4 regions of the Vibrio campbellii CAIM 519 genome follow, and region 4 is predicted to be linked to each of the others. Evidence: predicted binding sites of a transcription regulator. Region 4 holds the regulator's gene; each other region holds the start of a gene.
What was found. Region 4 encodes PurR, which represses purine synthesis genes. Its sites were predicted from a motif close to TNANGNAAACGTTTNCNTNA; they were not measured.
Positions count from the first base shown of each region.

Region 1: the regulator PurR is predicted to act here: its motif matches at 2,952-2,971, upstream of A8140_RS18775 (formate--tetrahydrofolate ligase).
Region 2: the regulator PurR is predicted to act here: its motif matches at 2,215-2,234, upstream of A8140_RS03640 (NCS2 family permease).
Region 3: the regulator PurR is predicted to act here: its motif matches at 2,350-2,369, upstream of A8140_RS01320 (uracil-xanthine permease family protein).

Region 1 is NZ_CP015864.1:649,271-653,341, reverse strand. Features, by position in the region: gene glgC (glucose-1-phosphate adenylyltransferase) at 1-758, opposite strand, end outside; gene A8140_RS18775 (formate--tetrahydrofolate ligase) at 1,138-2,886, opposite strand; gene A8140_RS18770 (inosine/guanosine kinase) at 3,123-4,071, opposite strand, start outside.
Region 2 is NZ_CP015863.1:761,271-765,341, reverse strand. Features, by position in the region: gene gpt (xanthine phosphoribosyltransferase Tet(34)) at 55-519, opposite strand; gene A8140_RS03640 (NCS2 family permease) at 897-2,186, opposite strand; gene A8140_RS03635 (aminoacyl-histidine dipeptidase) at 3,226-4,071, shown strand, end outside.
Region 3 is NZ_CP015863.1:263,001-267,071, forward strand. Features, by position in the region: gene envZ (two-component system sensor histidine kinase EnvZ) at 1-706, shown strand, start outside; gene A8140_RS01320 (uracil-xanthine permease family protein) at 786-2,177, opposite strand; gene A8140_RS01325 (S9 family peptidase) at 2,430-4,071, opposite strand, start outside.
Region 4 is NZ_CP015863.1:1,160,776-1,164,846, reverse strand. Features, by position in the region: gene torD (molecular chaperone TorD) at 1-197, shown strand, start outside; gene purR (HTH-type transcriptional repressor PurR) at 641-1,645, shown strand; cyclic di-GMP riboswitch class I at 1,925-2,014, shown strand; gene A8140_RS05570 (TfoX/Sxy family DNA transformation protein) at 2,131-2,721, shown strand; gene A8140_RS05565 (TVP38/TMEM64 family protein) at 2,842-3,531, shown strand; gene A8140_RS05560 (putative signal transducing protein) at 3,531-3,848, shown strand; gene A8140_RS05555 (alpha/beta fold hydrolase) at 3,886-4,071, opposite strand, start outside.

The DNA.
Region 1 (4,071 bases), on a different replicon from region 4:
CAATCTTTGTCTACACGACCTTTACTACCGCAGAACTTATAAGCGTAAACGGATTGAGTGTCGATCAGCTTAGGTATGATGTCTTTTCCAAAGTCATGGCTTGAGTCTTCAAGCTTTGAATCTTCTTCTAGTGCTTCCTGCAGAACGTCCATATCAAAGATGTAAATGCCCATAGAGGCAAGGCTCTGAGTTGGGTCATCAGGCAGGGTAGGCGGGTTCTCCGGTTTCTCGATAAAGGATTCAACTAAGCCGTTTTCTTTGATTCCCATTACACCAAAAGCCGTGGCATCCTCTACCGGGACATCCATACAAGCAACGGTGAGTTTTGCGCCGTTTTCTTTGTGCTCTTCCAGCATCGCAGCGTAATCCATGCGGTAGATATGGTCACCAGAAAGAACAACCACATACTTGGCATCATTGCGAGAGAGTAACCACATGTTGTGATAGATAGCATCTGCTGTGCCTTCATACCATGCACCACCTTTGCGCATTTGGGGTGGAACGGCTGTGATGTATTCACCAAGTTCGGGATTAAAGATCGACCAACCATCTCGCAAGTGTTTTTGTAGCGAGTGTGATTTGTATTGAGTTAAAACCAATATCTTCCTCAAACCTGAATGAAGACAGTTAGTTAGAGTGAAATCGATAATACGATATTTACCACCAAATGGGACGGCTGGTTTGGCTCTATCATCGGTAAGTGGGCTCAATCTTGATCCCATACCGCCAGCTAAAATTACAGCGAGTGCGTCTTGCATAATGTTCCCTTTCCCTTGTATTACGTACTTCGAAAGCGACTTAAAGCCCGAGGAGTTAGCCAACTGCAGGAGGCTTTCGAGTGACGTTGTTGAGTGTCCTTTGAACTTATAAATGGTAATGCTATTTAACGTAGTACAAGATTCGAGCCATAGAATTTTGTTAACAAAATCAATGCACTCAGCAGAAGAGGGTGTTGTCGCTGCACTAAATTAGGGAGTGGGAAAATATACTATGCACTATAGTGGTGAGAGTGGTGTAATTACTCCAATTTTCAAAAGCCGGTTTACAATGTAAAGAGTTTCAAAAACAGTACATTAGAGCATTATCATAGCAAAACGGGAGCCAAACGGCTCCCGTTTCTCGTCAATCTTCTTGTTTTTATGAAAGGCCGATAATATTGCCTTGATCATCAAGATCTAAGTTCATGAATGCAGGTTTGTCTGGCAGACCTGGCATAGTCATTACGTTCCCGGACAGTGCGTAAACAAAGCCCGCGCCGGCACATAAACGCAGCTCACGAATTGGTACGGCAAAACCACTTGGCGCGCCTTTTATGGCTGAATCCGTTGTGATTGAAAGCGGTGTTTTCGCAATGCACACCGCTAAGTCATCAAAGCCTAATTTCTCAAAGTGTGCCAGTTGTTGTTTCGCTAGCTCGCTCATTTCGATGTTTGATGCACCATAGCCCACTTCACATACTGCCATCAGCTTTTCTTTCAAGGATTGCTTCTTGGTGTAAAGAGGGCGGAATTGAGCGCCTTGCTCACAAGTTTCAACAACGTGCTGTGCGAGTTCAATAGCGCCTTCGCCACCTTGTGCAAATGCGGTGCTTACTGCCACTTTTACCTTAGGGTTAAAGCGCTCAATCAATGCTTTAAGCTCTGCCAATTCTTGTTCTGAATCTTGTGGGAACTGGTTGATGGCAACAACTGCAGGGATTCCGTATTTATGCACGTTATTAATGTGCCATTTCAGGTTTTCGAATCCGGCTTCAAGTGCGGCTTGGTCTGGATTGAAAATAGAGTCTGGAATCGCCATACCTGGTCGTAAGTCGTAGTGACCTGAATTTGCTTTCAAACCACGAAGGGTCGCGACAATTACCACACAATCTGGTGCACGATCAGCGGCTGATGCTTTAATGTTACAGGCTTTCTCAAAGCCCATGTCTGAGCCAAATCCAGCTTCCGTGACAACGTAACTAGAAAGTTTTAATGCAATCTGGTCTGCAATGATGGAAGAGTTACCGTGAGCGATGTTGGCAAATGGACCTGCGTGGATCAGAGTAGGTACGCCCTCAAGCGTTTGCATTAGAGTAGGGGCAATGGTCTCTTTCAATGTGACCGCCATGGCACCAGCAACTTGCAAATCTTCAGTCGTCACTGGGTTACCATTCAAATCATAAGCAACGACGATGCGACCAATACGTTGACGAAGATCTTTAAGGTCATTTGCTAGCGCAAGGATAGCCATGAGCTCGGACGCGGCAGAAATATCAAAACCTTCTTCACGTTCGAAGCCGTTGATGTTCTTACCTTCTTCATTCAAGCCTATTTTCACCATGCGCAGTGCTCGGTCGTTGTGGTCCATCACACGTTTCCATGTGATTCGCTCAACATCGATCTTCAGCGCTCTTAAACCCGTACGAGCTTCAAATGCATCGTAACCTTCACGTTGTTCATGGTAGAGACGTGCATCAAGTGCTGCTGACGCTAGGTTATGCGCGGCCGTGACAGCATGGATATCGCCAGTTAAATGAAGGTTGAGCTCGTCCATTGGCGCTACTTGAGAGTAACCGCCACCAGCAGCGCCACCTTTGACACCAAAGACAGGCCCCATAGAAGGCTGACGAATACACGCCATCACAGATTGGTTAATCTTGGATAGACCTTGAGATAGACCGATTGTGGTAACCGTTTTGCCTTCACCCAGTGGGGTAGGCGTAATTGCAGTGACCAACACCAATTTACCATCTTGATTGTCAGTTAGACGCTCAAGACATTGGGGATGAACTTTAGCTTTGTGTTTTCCGTGCGTATCGAGTTCGTGTGGCAAAAGACCAGCGTTTGCGGCGACAGTAGCGATAGAAGACAACGGTGTGTTTCGGCAAATTTCAATATCAGACTGCATGGATACTCCCAAAAAATGGCTAACACGTGGCGTTCAACACCAGGCAAGTAAAAGCTTGCTTAGTGTTGCGCAAACGTTTGCGCGAGAATAATACTGGTAAAATAAGAGGTGTAAAGCAGTTCGTTCGCCTTAGCGTGCTACATCATAACAAAAAACACTAAATACTGCGCTAGATCAAAACAAAAAGGCCACCTAATGGTGACCTTTGCGTGTTTTTTGCTCTAAATGCTTGGTTCTTAGCGATCCCAGTATGTCTCTTCTAAGCTGTCTTCACGCTCTGGTAGTGCGCGAGATAGGCGAGGAGAGTGCTGAGTTAGTACTTCGTAGCTTACGCGGTTTGCGTACTTACAAATCTGAGATAGAGAAGAGTAAGTTAGGCAACGTACTTCGTGTTTCTCTGAACCTGGTACTTCTTTTTGGTGGAAAGAGTTGGCCGCCATATCGTGCAGAAGTGCAGACAGTGCCGCATCACCTGCGCCATTGGTGTTCTTGATTTCAAGAGGACCACCAAGGTAAGGACCAATATGAGAGTACACTTTCATTGGTGCTTTACAGTCGTCTTTGCGCATTGCACGGCTAAATTCAAACTTGTTGAACTGTTCGATAGAGCCCTCAAGAATGTCATGTGTGGTTTCACGTTTTACTTTCTCTTCCGTGTAACCCGCCATGTATAGACCATCTGGGCCAGCAGTACAAAGTACAAGGTCGACCCACTCAAGTGCTTTATCTGCAGCCGCAAGAGGGTCGGTTTCACCTGTTAGTGCTGCGCCTTCTTCTTCGTTCATTGCAACGACAGATACGTTGTCGCGAATGTACTCTTGCCACCATTCTGCATTGCCTTCAATCACGTATTTTGTACCTAGAGTCAGTACTACAGGGACTTCGTGCTTCTTAGCAAATTCGATTGCGCGCTGAACCGCTTGAGGCATTTGGTCCTCTTTCTTACCACGCATAAGGTAGGAAGAAACCACAAGAGCTGATGCTTTAGTAAAGACTTCTTCAGGGATGCTTTCCGGAGACAGCTTGTTCATGTGGCCTTCGTTAATTGCGAAGGTACGCTCGCCGTCTTGAGAAATTAGCGTGTAGCAACGACCAATAGGACCATCTACTGTTTGTAAGTGGTTAAGGTTCATGCGAGAAGAGGTACGGCATAGGTAGCGGTATGCAAAAGAACCTACTTGGATG
Region 2 (4,071 bases), 400 kb from region 4:
ATAATAAAAAAAATGCCCCTATAAAGGGGCATTTCTCAATATTCTTGTGCAAACTTATTTTTGTTTGCGATTCACTGGCTCAACAAACTGGATAGACATATCCCAAGGTTGCTCGATCCAAGTGTCTTGAGCGATATCTACTACGTAATCGTCTAGTAGCTCAACACCTGCAGGCTTAGCACATACTGCGATAAGCTTCGCTTTCGGGTACATTTCACGTAGCTTGCGTGCTGTGTCACCGCTATCTACTAGGTCTTCAACGATTAGGAAACCTTCGCCGTCACCTTCTGGTGCTTTAACTACTGTCATATCACGCTGGTGATCGTGGTCGTAGCTAGAGATACAAATAGTATCAACGTGACGAATACCCAGTTCACGCGCTAGGATTGCACCAGGAACTAGACCACCACGGCTTACCGCCCAAATACCTTTCCATTGCTCAGCTGGCATTTGCTTCTCAGCCAGTTCACGGCAGTAAGACTGCATCGCATCCCAAGTGATAATGAATTTTTTACTCATTGTAATAACCTAATAATTTCAAAATATGCATCCCCTCTGCTTAGTTGATGGCGCTGAATTGGACTCAACAAACTAAACTTTCCACACCAGAGGAAATGGGGGTTTCAAGCTACGCAAACGATTATTCTACCGAAAGCCATGGCTAATACCAACGCTGATATCAAATTTCTCCGTCTATTACGCAGAAAAATCGAATTCGGTGAACAACACAAAACAGAGAAGTGAATGAATTCACGTAGAAACGAGTCACAAACGATTCGTTCTTAAGAAGGTTCGTTCTAAAACGCTCCTTGCTCAAGCAATCCACTCTCAAAGAACTCGCAAACAAAAAGCCAGTGTGAGTTTTGGCTCACACTGGCTTTTTAAGATTACGGGAATTAGCCCAGAATGTACTTCGCGATGAAGATTGCAGACATCACCCACACGCTCATCGACACTTCACGGCCTTTACCACTGAACAACTTAATCGCAGCGTAAGCAATGAAACCTAGCGTGATACCTTCTGCAATCGAGAAAGTCAGAGGCATTACCAAGCACGTTACTACTACTGGCGCTGCTTCTGTTAGGTCACGCCAGTCAATACCCACAAGGCCAGAAAGCATAAGGATTGCTACGTAGAATAGCGCACCAGACGTTGCGTAGGCTGGAATCATACCCGCTAGTGGCGAGAACAATAGAGCTAGAAGGAACAATACACCAACAACCACAGCCGTGAGACCTGTACGGCCACCAGCTGCAACACCAGAAACACTCTCGATGTATGAAGTGGTGTTTGATGTACCTAGTAGCGCACCCACTGACGTTGCAGTTGAGTCCGCAAGTAGCGCTTTGTTTAGACGAGGAATGTTGCCGTTTTCATCAGTTAGGCCTGCTTTTTGCGAAACGCCAACTAGCGTGCCTGCAGTGTCGAACAAGTCAACGAATAGGAAAGCAAATACTACCGAGATCATGCCAACTTCAAACAGACCTGAGAAGTCTAGCTGCATGAAGGTTGGTGCAATGCTTGGTGGAGTCGACATGATACCGCCCCACTGAACGTCACCGAAGATAAGGCCAAGAATTGTCACACCTAAGATAGCAATCATAACCGCACCTTTCACACCACGGTGAACCAATGCAATCGTCATGAAAAAGCCAATCGCAGCAAGTACCGATTGCAATGACGTAATGTTACCCATTGAAACTAGCGTTGCTGGGTTATCTACTACGATGCCTGCGTTTTTCAGTGCGATGAACGCGAGGAAAAGACCGATACCGGCAGAGATACCTGTACGAAGAGAAAGCGGAATGGAGTTGATGATCCACTCACGGATTTTGAACACACTCAAGACAATGAATAACAAACCAGACACAAACACGGCCGCTAGCGCTAATTGCCACGTATAGCCCATACCCAACACAACAGAGTAGGTAAAGAACGCGTTTAGACCCATACCTGGAGCCTGAGCGATTGGGTAGTTTGCTACTAAGCCCATGATGAAACAGCCAATAGCTGCAGCAAGACACGTCGCAACGAACACGGCACCACGATCCATACCAGTATCTGCAAGGATAGCTGGGTTTACAAAGATGATGTAAGCCATAGTTAGGAAGGTAGTGATACCTGCGATGATCTCAGTGCGCACGTTGGTGCCATTTTCACTAAGTTTAAAGAGCCTTTCGAGCATGATCGAATCCTGTAAAAGGTAAAAGGTAAAAGGTAAACGGTTGCGTGATCGATTGGCTCGAATTATAAAGTTATCAAATAACAAATTCCAGATAGAATTTTCACTCTAATGGGATTTTTTTCGCTGGATATGAAACCTATTCGCTAGTGTTTTAAACAAGACAAGAATTTAGATCTTAATAAACAACAACTAACAGAATTGTATTTTGCTCGGCTCAACGTGTACAAACTGAGCAATGTATTAAACTTTCAAACGTAAACCTGAGGTTTTGGACGTTAAATACCCACAAATTAGTCAGAAAATGAAATAAGTTGAAGATGCGTTAGTAGAATGGAAGCTTGGTGGCGAGAAAGTAGTCGAAGTTTGATACTGCAGATAAAAAAACGCCACTCAATTTGAGTGGCGGTGAATCATGTCAGCACTATGCACTGAAAAAAAATTCCAATTTATAGGGGTGAACAAACTTGTTCGAGTCACATGCGTTGGCTTCAATTAGTAACCAAAGCTTGTTGGGTATACAAAGTTACCGGTGTAAATAGATTTGCTGTTCCAGAACATTGCACTTGGTAAACCTTTCATAAATATCACCTTCTAAATCAATTAATACTGTTAATTTGGTTGATTTCTCGGTTCCTTGGAGGCGATAAACGGACTCATCCTTTGAGCATTTCGTTCTTCTCTCAGAAGCTGGTTACAAATATACCACTGAGAAATTTAATTACAAGCATTTTAGTGACCAAAATCACAAAAAATTAATAAATTGATCTTCATCAAGAATTAGTTGTAATTAAATTACAGTTTAGTAAATTAAAAAATAGTCAAACTTTCAATTCATACTAAGTGCGTTGCATTAGTGTATTGCATTGTGTTCATAATCTGTGACAGTTCTAGGGCAAATCCTTTTCACCACAACTACTAGAACGGCTTTTGTGGTGGTATGCTGATGGCAATTTCAAGCCAATACCGATTAGCACTTACTGCTAAACACTCATTAAATTTACGGTTTAAATTTGGCAAAGCACATCAAAAGGAGTCTTCCGTGTCTGAATTCCATTCTGAAATCAGTACCTTATCACCTGCTCCACTTTGGCAGTTTTTCGATAAGATTTGTTCAATCCCTCACCCTTCTAAACATGAAGAAGCACTAGCACAGTACATTGTTACTTGGGCGACAGAGCAGGGTTTTGACGTACGCCGCGATCCAACTGGCAACGTGTTCATTAAGAAACCAGCAACGCCGGGCATGGAAAACAAAAAAGGCGTGGTTCTTCAAGCGCACATCGACATGGTGCCGCAAAAGAATGAAGATACTGATCACGACTTCACAAAAGATCCTATCCAGCCATACATCGATGGCGAATGGGTAACCGCAAAAGGCACAACACTTGGTGCGGACAACGGCATCGGTATGGCTTCTTGTCTTGCAGTTCTTGCTTCTACTGAAATCAAACACGGCCCTATTGAAGTGCTGCTAACGATTGATGAAGAAGCAGGCATGACTGGCGCATTTGGCCTTGAAAAAGGTTGGTTAGAAGGCGACATCCTTCTAAACACGGATTCAGAGCAAGAAGGCGAAGTCTACATGGGTTGTGCTGGCGGTATCGACGGCGCAATGACATTCAACATCACTCGCGATGCCATTCCAGCAGGCTTTGTTACTCGTCAGCTAACGTTGAAAGGCCTTAAAGGTGGTCACTCTGGTTGTGATATCCACACAGGTCGTGGCAACGCAAACAAACTGATTGGTCGTTTCCTTGCTGGTCACGCACAAGAGTTGGATCTTCGCCTTGTCGAGTTCCGTGGTGGTAGCCTACGTAACGCTATTCCTCGTGAAGCATTCGTTACGGTTGCTCTACCAGCAGAAAACCAAGATAAGTTAGCGGAA
Region 3 (4,071 bases), 900 kb from region 4:
TAGAGGTGCTTCTGAAATACGTTCAGTAACCCGAGCATTCAACCAAATGTCGAAAGGCATTCAAGAACTGGAAGAAGATCGTGCGCTATTGATGGCAGGCATCAGCCACGACTTACGCACGCCACTGACGCGTATTCGTCTTGCGACAGAAATGATGTCACCTGAAGACAGTTACCTAGCCGAAGGCATCATCAGTGATACCGAAGAGTGCAACGAGATCATTAGCCAGTTTATGGACTACCTCAAACCAGTAAATAAAGAGTCGTTTGAGCAGGTGGACATCAATACCATTACCAGCGATGTGGCAACGTCGGAAGGGGGTTATGAAGTCGAAATCGAAACGGACCTCAACCCAACGATGCTAACCGCAAAAGGCAGCCCAATCGCAATTAAACGCGCGGTGAGTAACCTTGTAGTCAACGCTCTACGATACGGTAATGGCTGGGTGAAAATCAGTACGGGCGTCACTGCCGACAAACAATTGGTGTGGATGTGCGTTGAAGACAATGGTCCGGGCATCGAGCAGTCGCAAATCGCCAAGCTGTTTGAACCTTTTACTCGTGGTGACACGGCGCGAGGCAGTGAAGGGACCGGATTGGGCTTAGCCATTGTGAAGCGTATCGTTAGCCAACATTCTGGTTCGGTTGTGGTGCGTAACCGCAGTGAAGGCGGGTTAAGCGCACAAATCAGTTTCCCAACCAAATAAAGCGTTCTTCGCTCAATCGATTCCAATAAAAAAGCCCAACCAAAGTCTGGTTGGGCTTTCCGATCATCCTAGTGCAAGGTTAGGATTCTTTTACCTCTTGAGCAACCAGCTCGTCTTCCTCTTCCAGTTTCTCTGGAAGCAGTAGGTTCAATACGATAGCGGTGATGCCGCCTGCTGCCACACCCGTGGAGAAAATGCTCTTAATAAACTCAGGCATGAATTGCAGAATTTCTGGTTTTTGTGCAATGCCCAAACCCATCGAGAACGACAACGCCATAATTAGGATTGCGCGGCGATCGAGGTCGACACGAGAGATGATGCGCACGCCTGCTGCGGCAATGGTACCGAACATCACGATAGTCGCGCCGCCCAGTACTGGCTCAGGAATCAGCTGAACAAAGCTTGCCACGCCTGGGAACAGACCCAGAATCACCAACATGCCTGAGATGAAGTAACCCACGTAACGGCTTGCTACGCCAGTGAGCATGATGATGCCGTTGTTTTGGCTGAAGGTAGAGTTTGGGAAGCTGTTGAATACCGCAGCAATCGCTGAGTTTAGACCATCAGCTAATACGCCGCCTTTGATGCGCTTCATGTAAACCGGACCTTTCACTGGCTCACCGGAAACTTCAGACGTTGCGGTGATGTCACCTATTGCTTCTAGTGCCGTGATGAAGAAAATCAGAACCAGTGGAATAAACAGCGACCAGTCGAAGCTTAAGCCGTATTGCATTGGGATTGGCAGCGCGATGAGGTCAGTTTCGCCCAGTGTTGAGGTGTCGACCATGCCCATGAAGTACGCCATGACGTAGCCAACCAGCATTGCAATTACAATTGATGCAACACGTAGGTATGGGTTCTTTGAACGGTTAAGGATTACGATCAAGCCAAGTACTGTACCAGCGAGAGCCAACTTGTCTAGGCTACCAAAAGATCCATCGCCCATTGCTGCGTAGCCACCGCCCATTGATACCAAACCCACTTGGATAAGCGTCAGGCCGATAAGCGTCACGACAATGCCTGATACCAGTGGCGTGATGATGCGGCGTGCGTGTTCTAGGACGCGAGATAGCAGGATTTCAGCAAAAGACGCGACCAAGATAGTACCGAAAATCGCTGCCATCATGGTGCTGAGATCAGCGCCGCCTGCCTTAAGAGAAAGACCCGCCCCAATGATTGGACCAAGGAAGTTAAAGCTGGTGCCTTGCACTGAAAGCAAGCCAGAGCCGATAGGACCAAAGGTGCGAATTTGAATAAAAGAAGACACGCCAGATGCAAACAACGACATGCTGATGATGGTGTTGGTTTGGTCAGCAGGCACACCCAAAGACTGACAAATGATCAGAGAAGGAGTGATAACGGCTACGAACATCGCCAATAAGTGCTGAAGTGCAGCAAAAATGGTCTGAGGTAGTGGTGGACGATCGTTTAACTGATAGACCAGTTCCGAAGTTCGGTTTGAAGTTGTCATGTTTGTCTCGCTAGTCGCAATAATTCTTGCCCCAGAGCTCGCTGAATGGGAGTGCTGGGTGGAGTTGACGTTATGACCTGTGATTGCTGTTAATCAGTGTCAACTCAGGTTGGTTTGATGTGACAAGGCGCACACCATAAATTTTGAGCGCGATTATAGAGGGATTTATTCAAAAAGCAAACGTTTGCTTTGAGCTAAAAAGAAAAGGCGATAACGGAATGGTTATCGCCTTTAAGGTTTTACTTTGGGAGTTTAGTTTTTTAAGTGTTTATCGAAGAAGCCCAACACATGAGCGTAATATTTAGCTCGGTGTTCATCTTTGTAAAAGCCATGTCCTTCATCGTCTAGTACAAAAGATTCGTATGGGTAGTTGAGCTTGTCGAGTGCTTTAGCCATTGCCTCATAATGTTCAATAGGCGCACGTTGATCTTTTCCCCCATGCACGAGAAGGATAGAAGCTTTCAACTTTTCTGCATTATGAGTTGGAGACATGGCTTTCCAGACTTTAGGGTCGGTTCCCAGTACTTCTTTCAAAAAGCTTAATCCCATGCGGCTATCGGGCACATCACCTTCGGTGAACATCAACTCAAGATCATAAACACCGGCACTGCCCACGGCGCACTGAAACAACTCAGGTGCAAGGGTGGCTGATTGCAATGCACTGTATCCGCCAAAGCTTCCGCCAGAAATACAGATGCGTTCTTTATCTGCGATGCCTTCTGCGACAATGTGTTTGGTGGCGTCGATGATGTCATATTGAATGTTCGTTCCCCATTTACGATAGCCAGCCTCTTCAAACTGCTTACCGAAACCACCACTGCCACGGAAATTTACTTGCATCACAGCATAGCCATTGTTAGCAAGAAATTGATTCTCCTCGGTAAAACGCCACCAATCTCGTGGACCATGAGGACCGCCATGCGGATTGACGATAAGAGGGAGATTTTTTGCTTCAGTATTTGGTGGCAACGTCAGATAACCAGAGATGGTTTTCCCGTCGCGACTGGTGAACTCAAAAGGCTTCACTTCGGCCATTTTCTCTGGGTCTAACCACTCTCGTGCCGAGAACAGATAACGAATTTCTTTTGGCTCGGTTGTAAATAAGTAGTAATCCCCAGGGTTTCTATCGTTAAAGGCCATAATGACGTAAGCATCACCAGCTTCTGTTTCACTGACTAGGCGAACTTGATGACCAGGTAGAGAAGTTAGGATCTGCTTTAGGTACTCGCTGCGTTTGTTTTTTGGATCAACAAAGGCATAAGTAGGGTAATCACTTTCAAACTCGACGGCGTAAAGTTGCTTTGAGTCTGGATCTAACCAATATTCCTTCGGATCGACGGTATCATCCGAGGCAACTTTTGTACTTTTACCGGTTTTTAAGTTGAGGTGATGGATTGCTCTTGGCTCACCTGACTGACTAATCGCGGCATAAACGGAATCTTGATTCTCTGCAAAGGAGATAGGATAGAACTCTTTGAAATTTTTTAAAGCCGCCAATTTATCGGAGCTTTTCCATTGATCGTTGACGCGATAATAAAGCTCGACTTTGTTATTGCTATTCAAACCTGAAACAAAGCGAACTTCACCATCATGGTCGGTGAGAAACCGACTAAACGGGATGGGTGCTGTCGTTATCTTCGAGCGTCTACCGGTGTATACGTTGACGCGGTACACCTCTCTTGGTGCTTCCAAGTTGAAACTGAATTCACCGAAAGGAAGAGCTGAAACTAAGATATGGCGGTCGTCCTCAGGCAGAATATCTAAGACATCACCATAAGCTCTTACGATAGAGGATGCTCGCACTAGGCGGCTAGTTTGAGGAGGGTTATAACCAAATATATAAGCGTATTTGTTTCCATCCACATTGGCCGAGACGAGTTCGCCATAGTAGCGA
Region 4 (4,071 bases):
ACGAACTAGAGCAAGAAAAGCATATGGAAGAAGCGTTCGAGAAACAGAACGAATTCATCCAGCAGCACCTTATGACTTGGTTGCCTCAGTTTGCTGCTAAATGTAAGCAATTCGATGAATTTGGCTTCTATGTTAGCGTTGCGCAACTATTAATTGCATTCTGTAAACTGGACAGCACCTACCTTCTTGGTGAATAATTGCCGCCTATTTTAGGGAGCCTGCTATTTAGGCTCCCTATTTTATTCGTTTATTTTTAATCTGGCTCATAGAAACCCAACAAATTTAGCCGTTAAAATGTGACCTCAAAGGCACAAAACAACCGCTGAAAATATTGCCAGTCTGCCCACATCAGTCTAAAATGTGAGCGCAAACGATTAAATATGATTTATATGTAAACCGCTGAAATATAGCGGTTTTCGTGTTTTCTTAACATGATTGCTGACCTATTTCTCATTTATGTAAGACAGGAATAGGCGTTTCAGCAACAAATGTTGCTACAAACATTTTTATACCGATTTCGGAACAACCGCTGCCAAATATCTCAGCAATGCCCTTTCTGCAGTTGCTCGGTTTGCGCAAGACCCTAAACGTATGGTTGTCTTCACTACGGTATTCAGTAGCTCGATACAGGACATCATTTATGGCCACTATTAAAGACGTTGCTCGCTTAGCCGGCGTTTCTACCACAACAGTTTCGCACGTAATTAACAAAACTCGCTTTGTTGCAGAGACCACTCAAGAAAAAGTAATGAAAGCAGTGGATGAGCTCAATTACGCGCCAAGTGCTGTTGCTCGTAGTTTGAAATGCAACTCTACTCGTACTATCGGTATGTTAGTTACTCAATCAACCAACCTATTCTTCTCTGAAGTGATCGATGGTGTTGAAAGCTACTGTTACCGTCAAGGTTACACACTGATCTTATGTAACACTGGTGGTATCTACGAGAAACAACGTGACTACATCCGCATGCTTGCTGAGAAACGCGTAGACGGCATCCTAGTAATGTGTTCTGACTTGACGGAAGAGCTAAAAGAGATGCTTGATCGCCATTCAGACATTCCTAAAGTGGTAATGGACTGGGGCCCAGAAAGCTCACAGGCAGATAAGATCATTGATAACTCAGAAGAAGGCGGTTACATCGCGACGAAATACCTGATCGACAACGGTCATACTGACATCGCATGTTTGAGTGGCCACTTTGAAAAGGCAGCGTGCCAAGAGCGTATCGCAGGCTACCGTCGTGCAATGGCTGAAGCAAATCTTGCAATAAACGAAGATTGGGTTCTTGAAGGTAACTTCGAGTGTGATACAGCAGTACTTGCTGCAGACAACATCACTGCAATGGAAAAACGCCCAACTGCTGTATTCTGCTTTAACGATACAATGGCGTTAGGGTTGATGAGCCGTCTACAACAAAATGGCATCAAAGTACCAGATGACATCTCCGTTATCGGCTACGACAACATTGAGCTTGCTGAGTACTTCTCACCGCCGCTAACAACGATCCACCAACCGAAACGTCGTGTGGGTAAAAACGCGTTTGAAATTCTACTAGAGCGCATCAAAGACAAAGAGCACGAAAAGCGTGTGTTTGAGATGCAGCCAGAGATCGTAGTTCGCAATACAGTTAAGAAATTGAACTAATTTCACCTCAATTTTTATAAAGCGCTCTTCGGGGCGCTTTTTTATTGCGTAAAATAACTTTTTTGAAACATTCGACATCGCTTATACAATCAAAAGCTAAGATAAGTTGCTGTTTTAACTCACTTGTAGCCCATTTCCTACATCAAGCTTTAGTATGGCAATTAAGCAGTCCAAAATATGAAACTAAACACACCAAAATAGCACTATTAACTGAACCAAGATCACACTTTGGTACTTGAAACGTGATGTTAATTCAATATACGAAGTATTCTCAAATGGTCACGCACAGGGCAAACCATTCGAAAGGGTGGGACGCAAAGCCTCCGGCCTGAACCATCGAATTAGATGGAAGGTAGCGGGGTTACCGATGGCAAATATGCATTAAGTGAGTTTACCCTTTAATGACATTGTGTCTGCATGCATTTGCTAATCTCTCGGACCTGATTTTTGGTGGCGTAATATTAATTACACCGAGATAACACACCATGGATAAACCGATACTCAAAGACTCAATGAAGCTGTTTGAGGCACTTGGTAATATCAAGTCGCGCTCAATGTTTGGCGGCTTCGGGCTCTTCGCTGATGAAACGATGTTTGCGCTAGTCGTAAACAACCAACTTCACATTCGAGCTGACCGACAAACATCTTCTGACTTCGAGACTCAAGGACTAAAACCGTACGTCTACAAAAAACGTGGTTTCCCAGTTGTTACGAAATACTATGCGATTTCTAATGATCTATGGGATTCAACCGATCGCTTGATTGAAGTTGCAAAGCAATCTCTAGAGACCGCTAAGCAAGAGAAAAAGCAACAAGCGAGCACCAAACCTAACCGATTGAAAGACCTTCCGAACCTTCGCCTAGCAACTGAACGTATGTTGAAGAAAGCAGGCATTGACTCTGTCGAGCAGCTAGAAGAAGAAGGTGCCTTAAACGCTTACAAAGCAATCCAAGATACGCATGCCTCAACGGTAAGCCTTGAGTTGTTGTGGGCACTAGAGGGCGCAATCAACGGTACACATTGGAGCGTCGTACCTCAGTCTCGCCGAGAAGAATTGATGAGTGCTCTCCCGTAGCGCGTTCATATCAGTATGACATTGAGTAAAAGCCGCAGTTTTCACGCTGCGGTTTTTTTTTGAAATTTTTTCTTATTCCATTCTGTCTTATTATTTAAGAAGCCAAACGGAGCAATTGATATGAATAAGAAAATGATTTTAGGACTGATCCTAGTCGCGACCATCCTCTTTTTAGGTGTAAATTTTGGCCAATACCTAACCCTAGAAAATGCAAAAGCACAACAAGAGGCGTTAAATAGCTTTATTGACCAAAACTTCATATACGCCGCCGCGACCTATTTCTTTGCTTATATCGCCATCACTGCGTTTTCGATTCCAGGCGCAGCTGTCGTTACCCTGCTCGGTGCTGCTTTGTTTGGTTTTTGGACTAGCTTATTGTTGGTTTCTTTTGCCAGCACCATCGGCGCTACGATTGCTTTCTTGAGTAGCCGTTACCTATTGAGAGAATGGGTACAAAGCAAATTTGGGAGTAAACTGAGTGCGATTAACCAAGGCGTTGAAAAAGATGGTGCCTTTTACCTGTTTTCTCTGCGCTTGATTCCTGTTTTTCCGTTTTTCCTTATCAACTTATTGATGGGGTTAACACCGATGACCATTGCGCGTTTTTACTTAACCAGCCAAATCGGTATGCTGCCAGGCACTGCCGTGTACTTAAACGCTGGTACTCAACTCGCCACCATTGATAGCCTATCAGGTATTGTGTCGCCGACCGTATTAGCGTCATTTGCGTTACTTGGTTTGTTCCCAATCATCGCAAAATGGGTTATGAATAAAGTTCGCCCTGCTCAAGTACAAAACGGAAACGCTTAATGAAAATATACGTCGCCAAGAATCCTGCTGAAGCTCATATCGTTTGCGAGCTTCTAAAAACCGAACAGATAGCTTGTGAAGTAAGAGGCGAGGGAATGTTTGGCTTGAAAGGCGAACTGCCATTTGGCGATGATACAGACCCGTATGTTTGGCTTTTACATCCAGAGCAAGAGTTGAAAGCGTCAGCCATTGTTGAAGATTATCGACAACAAGCGGACCGAACTTATCAAGATTGGCGATGCCCACAATGTTCAGAACAAAATGAAGGTCAGTTTGGGGCATGCTGGCAATGTGGATATCAAATAGGGGAGCCATAATGGCTCCCCTACTCTTTGGGTCTGACTGAAAAATCTATTAAGCCGCAAGACTTTGCTGCTTAATGAACTCGATAGAATGCTGATTAAAGTCGTCTGGTCTTTCCACATTACACACGTGGCCACAATCAGGAATTTCGCGCAAGACGCTGAGCTTATGTACCGCAACCATCTCTTTGACAGGTTTAATAAACATATAATCTCTGTCCCCCATCAAGTATAGGGT